DNA from 2 places in the Acuticoccus sp. MNP-M23 genome. Region 2 is predicted to be linked to the other one. Evidence: predicted binding sites of a transcription regulator. Region 2 holds the regulator's gene; the other holds the start of a gene.
The links. The regulator LexA, encoded in region 2, represses DNA repair genes until DNA is damaged. The targets are predictions, from matches to a motif close to TGTTCNNNNTGTGTTCNG.

Region 1 (4,994 bases), 1.9 Mb from region 2:
CGGCTCACGACCCGCCCATGAGTGCCTTCGGCGCGCTCGAATGGAACATCGCGTGGCGGTATCTCCGCTCGCGCCGGCGCGAAACGTTCGTGTCGGTCATCTCCACGCTGTCGCTGATCGGCATCGCGCTTGGCGTTGCGACCCTCATCATCGTGATGGCGGTGATGAACGGGTTCCGCGCCGAACTCTTCAACAAGATCCTCGGCGTTTCCGGCCATGTCCTCCTCCAGCCCATCGACGGCCCGCTGACCGACTTCAGGGCGGTCTCGGACCGGATCGAGAAGGTCCGCGGCGTGACGATGGCGATCCCCTTTGTGGAGGGACAGGCGCTGGTGTCGGGCAAGGTGGGCTCGTCCGGCGCGCTGGTGCGCGGGCTGGAACAGCAGGATTTCGACAAGCTGACCTTCGTGTCCGACCGCTTGCTGCTCGGCAATGGCGACACCTTCGGGACCTCCAAGGGCGTGATGATCGGCTCGCGGCTCGCAGCCAGCCTCGGCGTCTCGCTGGGGGACTCGATCCAGCTCATCAACCCCAACGGCGCGGTCACGCCCTTCGGCGTCACGCCGCGGATCGAGAGCTACCCCATCCAGGGCATCTTCGAGATCGGCATGAGCGAATACGATTCCTCGTTCATCTACATGCCGCTGGAAGAAGCGCAGTACTACTTCAACGAGGAAAACGAGGTCACGGCGATCGAGGTCTTCGTCGACGATCCGGACAGTGTCGACCGGTTGCGACCGCTGATCGATACCGCCGCCGCCCGCCCGCTGTTCCTGATCGACTGGCGGCAGCGCAACCGCACCTTCTTCTCCGCGCTGGTGGTGGAGCGCAACGTGATGTTCGTCATCCTGACGCTGATCATCCTCGTCGCAACCCTCAACGTCATCTCCGGCATGATCATGCTGGTGAAGGAGAAAACGCGCGACATCGCGATCCTGCGCACCGTCGGCGCCGGCCGCGCCATGATCATGCGGGTGTTCCTGATCGTCGGCCTCTCCATCGGCGTGGCGGGCACGCTGATCGGCTTCGTGCTGGGGACGCTGATCGCGCTCAACATCGAGGCGATCCGGCAGTTCATCTCGTCCCTCCTGCGGACCGAGCTGTTCTCGCCGGAACTCTATTTCCTGTCCAAGATGCCGGCCGACATGGACTCCACCCAGACCACAGTCGTCGTTGCCATGGCGCTGATCCTCTCGCTGCTGGCCACCATCTATCCGGCATGGAAAGCGGCCAAGACGGACCCCGTCGATGCGCTGAAGGCCGATTGATGAGCGAGACCCCACCGCCTCTGGCGCTTACGGGCGTCACCCGTCACTTTGGCGACGGCGATACCGTGGTCAACGTCCTCACCGGCGTCGACCTCACCATCCTGCGCGGCGAGCTGGTGGCACTGGTTGCCCCGTCCGGCGCCGGCAAATCCACGCTCCTGCAGATCGCGGGGCTTCTGGAACGGCCGAGCGGCGGCACGGTGGCCATTGGCGGCATCGATGCCGGACACCTGTCCGACAAGGAACGCACCGCCATCCGGCGTGACAGGATCGGCTTCGTCTACCAGTTCCACCACCTTCTCGGCGACTTCACGGCACGGGAGAATGTCGCGCTGCCCCAGCGGCTTGCGGGCGTTTCCCCCGGCGCCGCGCTCAAACGGGCCGACGATCTTCTGGAAACGCTCGGCCTTGCCTCCCGCCGCACCCACCGCCCCGGCGCACTGTCGGGCGGCGAGCGCCAGCGCGTCGCCATCGCAAGAGCGGTCGCCAACAAGCCCGACCTGCTCCTGGCAGACGAACCGACCGGGAACCTTGACCAGGGCACTGCGGAAAACGTTCGGGATGCGTTCCTATCGCTCAGCCGCGAGAACGGCCTAGCCGCACTGGTCGCCACGCACAACCCCGCGCTGGCTGGTGACATGGATAGGATTGTGCACCTCAGTAACGGTTTGGTAACCGACTCATAGAACGAACCAGAACACCTCAATTGATGTTCTCGTAATATTCTCATACAGTCCCTCCATAGAACAAATGGAGAGGCAGTCATGAAGCGGTTCATTCTCGATCTCGGTGGCCTGGTGTCCTGCGCGTCCTTCCTCGGCGCGGTCTATCTGTGGATGGGGCACGTTCAGTCCATCATCTAGCCTCTACGCCAGCCGGCTCGCCGCCTACTCTGGCGGGCCTTCATCATCCGGCGGCAATCGGCCGCCGGCCTCAGGCGCGAACGGAGCGGCACATGTTCATTCACCTGCGTGTTCACTCGGCGTTCTCGCTCCTCGAGGGCGCGATGCAGCTGAAGAAGATCATCAGCCTCGCAGGGGATGACAAGCAGCCCGCCGTGGCGGTGACGGACACCGCCAACCTCTTCGGCGCGCTGGAGTTTTCCGAAAAGGCATTCGAGGCGGGCATCCAGCCGATCATCGGCTGCACCGTTCCCTTGCGCCTGCCCGAGCGGATCCAGAACGGCAAGCAGATCACCCCGGTGACGCGGCTCCCCCTCTACGCCGCGAACGAAACCGGGTTCATGAACCTGCAGCGCCTCATCAGCCACGCGTACCTGTCGTCCGAAGGCCGCTCCCCCAGCGTCTCGATGGCGGACTGCGCGACCTATAGCGAAAGCATCATCGCGCTGTCCGGCTGGCTCGGCGGCCCCGTCGGCTTCTCGTTACGCGATGGCGACTTGGATGCCGCCCGCGCGATGACCGCCGCGCTTGCCGAAACCTTCGGCGATCGCTTCTACTGCGAACTCCAGCGCCACGGCGACAAGGGCGAGACCACGCTGGAAGAGGCCACCGTCAACATGGCCTACGACATGGGCCTTCCGCTGGTTGCCACCAACGAGGCCTACTTCGCCGCCCACGATGACTACGAGGCGCACGACGCGCTGATCGCCATTGCCGAAGGCCGCCGCCTTGGCGATGACGACCGCCGCCGCCTCACCGCCGAACACTGGCTGAAGCCGCAAAGCGCGATGGAAGCCCTGTTCGCGGACCTGCCGGAGGCCATCGAGAACACCGCCGAGGTGGCGCTGCGGTGCTCCTACCGCCCGCGCAAGCGCGGCCCGATGCTGCCGAGCTTCCTTGCCGGCGAAGGCGGCGGCGAAGCGCGCGACGCGGCGGACGACATCGAGGCGGAGGCCGAGCGCCTGCGCACCATGGCGCTGGAGGGGCTGGAAAAACGCTTTGCCACCCGCGGCATGGCGCCCGGCGTCGAGCGCGAGGTCTACGCCAAGCGGCTGGAGCACGAACTTTCCATCATCACGTCGATGAAGTTCCCCGGCTACTTCCTCATCGTGGCGGACTTCATCCAGTGGGCGAAGCAGCAGGACATTCCGGTCGGGCCGGGCCGCGGCTCGGGTGCCGGCTCGCTGGTCGCCTACGCGCTGACGGTCACCGACCTCGATCCCCTCCGGTTCGACCTCCTGTTCGAGCGCTTCCTCAACCCAGAGCGCGTCTCGATGCCGGACTTCGACATCGACTTCTGCCAGGACCGGCGCGACGAGGTGATCACCTACGTTCAGAAGCGCTACGGCGCCGACAAGGTGGCGCAGATCATCACCTTCGGAACGCTGCAGGCGCGCGCCGTGGTGCGCGACGTCGGCCGCGTCCTCGACATGCCCTATTTCAAGGTCGACCAGCTCGCCAAGATGGTGCCGTCGAACCCCGCCAACCCGGTCACGCTGGGCGAGGCGATGAAGACCGAGCCCGCGCTCCAGCAGGCCCGCAAGGAGGACGGCGAGGTCGACCGCCTCCTGCAGATGGCGCTGAAGCTGGAAGGCCTCTACCGCCACGCCTCCACCCACGCCGCCGGCATCGTCATTGGCGACCGGGCGCTGGAAGAGATCGTCCCGCTGTACCGCGATCCGCGCTCGCCGCTGCCGGTCAGCCAGTACAACATGAAGTGGGTGGAGAGCGCCGGCCTCGTCAAGTTCGACTTTCTGGGCCTGAAAACGCTCACCACCATCCAGCGCGCGCTGGCACTGATCGACGAACCCATCGACCTCGACACCCTCCCGCTCGACGACAAGGCCTCCTACGAGCTTCTGGCCCGCGGCGAGACGGCCGGCGTGTTCCAGCTGGAAAGCCAGGGGATGCGCAAGGCGCTGGTTGGCATGAAGCCGGACCGGTTCGAGGACATCATCGCCATCGTGGCGCTCTATCGCCCGGGCCCGATGGACAACATCCCGAGCTACAACCTGCGCAAGCAGGGGCTGGAGGAACCGGACTACCTCCACCCCATGCTGGAGCCGATCCTGAAAGAGACCCACGGCATCATCATCTACCAGGAGCAGGTGATGCAGATCGCGCAGGTCCTCTCCGGCTACTCGCTCGGCGAAGCTGACCTTCTCAGGCGCGCCATGGGCAAGAAGATCGCTGCCGAAATGGCCGTCCAGCGCGACCGCTTCGTGGAAGGCGCCGAGGCGCGCGGCACCTCCGCCGCAGACGCCAACCACATCTTCGATCTTGTGGCCAAGTTCGCCAACTACGGCTTCAACAAGTCGCACGCCGCAGCCTATGCGCTGGTCGCCTATCACACGGCCTATCTCAAGGCGAACCACCCCAAGGAGTTCCTGGCCGCCTCGATGACGCTCGACATGGGCAACACCGACAAGCTGAACGATTTTCGCGCCGAGGCGCAGCGCATGGGCTTTGACGTCAAACCGCCGTGCGTGCGCACGTCCCGCGCGGAATTCACCGTGGTGGACGATGCCATCGTCTACGGCCTTGCGGCGGTGAAAGGCGTCGGCCGTCCGCTGGTCGACTTCATCGAGGCCTCGCAGACCGAGCCCTACAAGAGCCTCACCGACTTTGCGAACCGGCTCGACCCGAAAGTCGCCTCCAAGCGTGCGCTGGATGCGCTGGTGTGCGCCGGCGCATTCGATTGTTTCGGCACCGACCGTGCCACGCTGTCGGGCGGCCTCGACCAGATCATGGGCGTTGCCAACCGCGTCGCCAGCACTGCGGCCATGGGCCAGAATGACTTCTTTGGCGAAGCCAAGGCAGAAGA
Region 2 (4,994 bases):
GAAGGGCCGTGCACTGCCTCTCCGCTTGAGAACTGCGGCAACATGACCTTTCGAGGTCAGGACGCGTGAGACCGGGCCCTTCTTCTTCGCCGGCCAGCGCGGCCAGGAGACCTCGATGCACGGACCGGAGGAGGTGGACTACCGTGAACTGCCCGGCGGCGGCATCTTTACCTGATCGAACTTCGCAATCGCGATCGTCGAGTGATCGTTCCGCATCAGGCGGGTCAACCTGAGACGCGAGGCATCCGGCGAAAATGCGGGCCTCGCCGCGCCGGCGGTCCGGCGCGACGCCCCCGATCAACCCTATCCCAACCAAAGCGAAAGAACTCCAACATGCAGCGCACCCTTTCCGCCCTCGCTCTCACTCTCATCCTTGCCGCACCACCCGTTGGGCCGGTCATGGCGCAATCGAAATCAGTCGTGGAGTTCGCTCCAGGGAATTTCGGCACCATGGTCAACGGAACAATCGAAGGCGATGAATACATCGACTACATGCTTGGCGCCAAAGCGGGTCAGGAGATGTTCATCGAACTGACAGTGGACGGAACGAACGGAACTGGATCGGTTTACTTTAACGTTCTGCCGCCGGAATCCGCAGGCGAAGCGATCTACAACAGTTCCATTGATGGCAACAGCACCACCGTGCCGCTACCGTCAGACGGTGACTATGCGATCCGCGTTTACCAGATGGGCACCGACGCCGACGCCGGGAAAACCGCCGGCTTCCGCATCGACCTCTCCATCCAGTAACGGCTTTGGGGGTCGACGCCCCCTCACCCGGAAATGGCCTACGGGGTCCGACCGGGGATCTGGACCTCGGCCCGCACGCGGCGGGAATAGGCGTTATGGTCCGCCGAGACGTCCGGCGGCGTGGCGCTCGTCAACAAAAACGATCGGGGCCCTGCGGCTCCAGTCCGCCGCCGCTGGCCGCACCCTCAACGTGGCGACCGGGATTGGAATGCTGGACATCGTCCCGCGGCTGGCCGCTTCGTCGGAGCCCATAGCGCATCACCGCGGCGGCCCGAGGTCCGCTTCGCCCAGCGAGAACTGCAGGTGCGGACCCGAAACACCGCGAACACCCGCCGCAGAACGACGCTGCGCACCAGGCTCAAGATGGGTGAACACCGTGCCGATCCCGAGCGCGTCCGAAATGCGCACCGGCAGGCCGAACGACGCAAACACGACGAGCTGCGTCGCGATTGCGATGGCATAGCCGACGACCATGTTCGCAAGGGCCTCCACGAAAGACGTGAGGTGGATTCTTTTGTGGCAGCCCGGGGCGCATGTGCATCACGCCGGCATGACCCGCCGGCGGGCCGCGCCGTGTTTCGACGTCGCTCCAACCACGCCGACCCGACGTTACGAGGCTTGGCAACGCAACGGCTCATGCCGCGCCGGGCGCCAAGGTGGCGACCGCTGGTCCTACCTCACCAAAGTCCAGCCGAGCCCACCCTCGCGATCCAGGACGGCACCGGCGACATCACCCTTGTCAATCTGAAGGCAAGGTTCGGTGAAACCGGCGGCACCGTCTCCCTCTCGGCGCTGTCGCGCTTCTTCCGCCGCCATGAGATCACGCGCAAAAAAGACTGGCCACGCGGTTGAGCAGGACCGCGCGGACATTCTTGCCCGGCGGCACGCTTGGTTCGACGGACAGGACGAGCTCGACGCCAAGCGCCTGATTTTCGTCGACGAGACCTGGGCCTACACGAAGATGGCCCACACCCACGGCCGATGCGCCCGGCGGACTAGGCTGCGCATGCCGCTGCCGTTCGACCATTGGAAGACGACAGCGCTGCTCGCAGGGCTCTCGCTGTCGTGGATCGTCCTGCCGACGGCGTTGGACCGGGCGATCAACGGCATCTGGTTCGAGGCCTGCGTGGAGCAGGTTCTCGCACCATGCCTGTCGCCGGGCGATGTCGTCGTGATGGACAACCTCGGCAGTCAAAAGGGCTGCCGCGTTCGCGCCCTGATCGAGAGCGCCGGGGCGAGGCTCATGTTCCTGCCGCCCTATAGCCCCGACTTCAACCCGATCTAGATGGCCTTCGCCAAGATCAAGGCGCTCCTTCGAACGGCGGCGGAGCGAACCGTCACCAACCTGTGGGACCGCATCGGCGAAATCCTCGACCTCGTCACGCCGGACGAGGCCCGAGCCTAGTTCCGCGCAGCCGGCTATGACCCAGACTGAGCGCGAACCGCCCTAAGGGCTTTAGAATGGCTCTCGGGTCTAACTGCAATTATCCATGAAATAGCGCCATGCATGATCCGGCATACCCGACGCTCAATCACACAGTCAGCGCTATGCAGTTTGCTAATTAACTCTGCCAGGTAAGACCTAGCTAAATCATTGAAAAACAAGGACACTGATCAAATGGCGGAGAGACAGGGATTCGAACCCTGGGTACGATTGCTCGCACAACGGTTTTCGAGACCGCCCCGTTCGACCGCTCCGGCACCTCTCCCGCGGCGCAATACCTAGTCGGGCTTGAGCGGATCGGCAAGCCGCTAATCACCGCGCTTAACGCTATTTTTTGCCAGCGCTCCGCACTGCGCGGAGATCGCACCGCAGCGCAGACGGCCGATCACTTATTCGGAGGCGAAAGCGTTCGGGGCGCAGTGACGCCTTGGTTGAAATCGCCTTGATCGGCTTGCGACGCGGCCGGCATGATCGCATTGCCCCGCTGTGACACACGCAAGGGTCGGGCAGGCAGCAACCCCGAATAACGTCAGAGCGGTGCCGGTTCAGTACTGGCGCAGGAGTGCCACCAGCTTGCCCTGGATGCGGACGCGGTCCGAGCCGAAGATGCGCGTCTCGTACTGCGGATTGGCCGCTTCCAGCGCAACGGTGTTGCCGCGCTTGCGAAGGCGCTTCAGGGTCGCCTCCTCCTCGTCCACCAGGGCAACGACAATCTCACCGGTCTCCGCGCGGTCGGTCCGGCGGACGACAACCGTGTCACCGTCGTTGATGCCGGCGTCGATCATTGAGTCGCCGCGGACTTCGAGTGCGAAGTGTTCGCCCGGGCCGAGCATGTCGGCCGGGAGGTGAACGGCGTGGCTCTTCTGCTGGATTGCCTCGATGGGAACGCCGGCAGCAATCCGGCCCATCATCGGCACATCGACAACCTCGACAGCCGCCTGGACCGGGCGCAGCGGCGGACGGGAGAAGTTGACCCGCTCGGCCGGCCTGTTGGACCCTTCGATCACCGATGGGGAGAACCCCTTCTGGCGGGCGGGCGGCTGGATGGAATCGGGAAGACGCAACACTTCCAGCGCTCTGGCGCGGTTGGGCAGGCGCCGAATGAAGCCCCGCTCCTCAAGCGCCGTGATCAGCCGGTGGATGCCGGACTTCGACTTCAGGTCGAGCGCGTCCTTCATCTCTTCGAAGGAGGGCGGCACACCGGACTCCGTCATCCGCTGGTGGATGAACATGAGGAGATCGTACTGCTTTTTCGTCAGCATTAGCCCAACCGAATTGGCCGGCGCACACCGTGCGCGCATGAGAGTTTGCGAATCGCTTCGATCGATCCATGAACACTTTGTACACGTTCGTCGTGTGTTCTACAACCTTCTTCATTCGTTCAGGCTGCTCTCTTGGAAAAGAACAGAACTCAGAGCGCGATGTACACACACGGTTCGCCCGGCTGCGCCGCCGGCGCGTGGGGCTGGCGAACAATAAGCGCGTCCGCCCTGCTGAGTATAGCGAGCATTGACGAATCCTGCCGGTCGAATGCTGCCAAACCGCTTTCGGTGCGGCGCGCGCGCACATGGTCACGCCGCGGACCGTTCTTGGGCAGGGCGGCGGCAAGGATGCCGTCGTGCAGGGTGGGTCCCGGCGTCTCGATCCCGAGCATCGCCTCCACCAGCGGCACCAGAAACAGGATTGTGCAGACCACACCGGACACCGGGTTGCCGGGCAGGCCGAGCACCAGCGGCTCTGGCGCAAACATCAGCGGTTTCCCCGGACGGACGGCGACCTTCCAGAAATCGAGCGCAATGCCGAGGTCGGCCAGTGCCGGGCGGACAAGATCGTGGTCACCGACAGACGCGCCGCCGAGGGTGACCAGGATGTCCGCCTCATCAAGCCCGGCACGGGCGCGCCGCGCAATTTCGGCCTGATCGTCCGGGGCAATGCCAAGGTCGACGGCCACGCCGCCCGCCGCCTCCACCATTGCGGCAATTGCGGGGGTTGTGGAGGCGACAATGCTGTCCGCACCAAGGGGCGCGCCGGGGACGACGAGCTCGTCTCCCGTTGCCAGAATTGCAACCCGCGGGCGGCATTGCACCGGAACCGTGCCGTGCCCCCCTGCCCCCGCCAGGGCCACATGGCGGGGTGCAAGGCGGAGCCCGGCGGGCAGCAGGATGTCGCCTTGCGCAAAGTCGAGCGCTGCTTCGCGCATGTTGGCGCCGGGAGACAGCGTCTCTGTTGTGGTGATGGTGTCGCCGGTGCGGGTCACGTCCTCCTGGATGAGGACGGCATCGGCGCCCTCCGGGACAGGCGCGCCGGTGAAAATGCGCACGGCCTCGCCCTGTCCGAGCGGCCTTTCAAAGCGGCCGCCGGCTGCCGCCTCCCCCACCACCTGGAGCGGAGCGGAAAGATCGGCGGCGCGCACGGCGTAGCCATCCATGGCGGATGCGGCGAAGGGCGGCTGGTTGCGGAGCGCCGTCACGGGCGCGGCGAGGACGCGTCCGGTGGCGGCGGACAGCGGCACGGTTTCGGCAGCGGTCCGGCGCGCGGTGGCAAAGAGCCGGCGGCGCGCCTCGTCCACGTCGATCATGGGGCGCGCCAGTGGCCGGAGCGCCCTCCCGCTTTCTCCAGAAGGCGCACCGGGCCGATCACCATCGCACGGTCGAGTGCCTTCGCCATGTCGTAGACGGTGAGCGCGGCTGCGGTGGCGGCCGTCAACGCTTCCATCTCCACGCCGGTCTTACCCGTGGTGGTTGCGCGCGCCACAATCCGAACACCCGGCAGCGACGCATCCGGCGAGAGGTCGACCGTG

Region 1: a site for LexA is predicted at 1,979-1,996, ahead of dnaE (DNA polymerase III subunit alpha). Genes of this name have one in related genera too.

The regions. Positions count from the first base shown of each region.
Region 1 is NZ_CP133480.1:136,289-141,282, forward strand. It holds gene proS (proline--tRNA ligase) at 1-21, shown strand, start outside; gene RDV64_RS00650 (lipoprotein-releasing ABC transporter permease subunit) at 18-1,268, shown strand; gene RDV64_RS00655 (ABC transporter ATP-binding protein) at 1,268-1,954, shown strand; gene dnaE (DNA polymerase III subunit alpha) at 2,224-4,994, shown strand, end outside.
Region 2 is NZ_CP133480.1:3,160,166-3,165,159, reverse strand. It holds gene RDV64_RS14680 (hypothetical protein) at 334-750, shown strand; gene RDV64_RS14675 (hypothetical protein) at 1,009-1,224, opposite strand; partial or broken gene RDV64_RS14670 (IS630 family transposase) at 1,301-2,155, shown strand; tRNA gene RDV64_RS14665 (tRNA-Ser) at 2,370-2,459, opposite strand; gene lexA (transcriptional repressor LexA) at 2,740-3,456, opposite strand; gene glp (gephyrin-like molybdotransferase Glp) at 3,606-4,772, opposite strand; gene trpC (indole-3-glycerol phosphate synthase TrpC) at 4,769-4,994, opposite strand, start outside.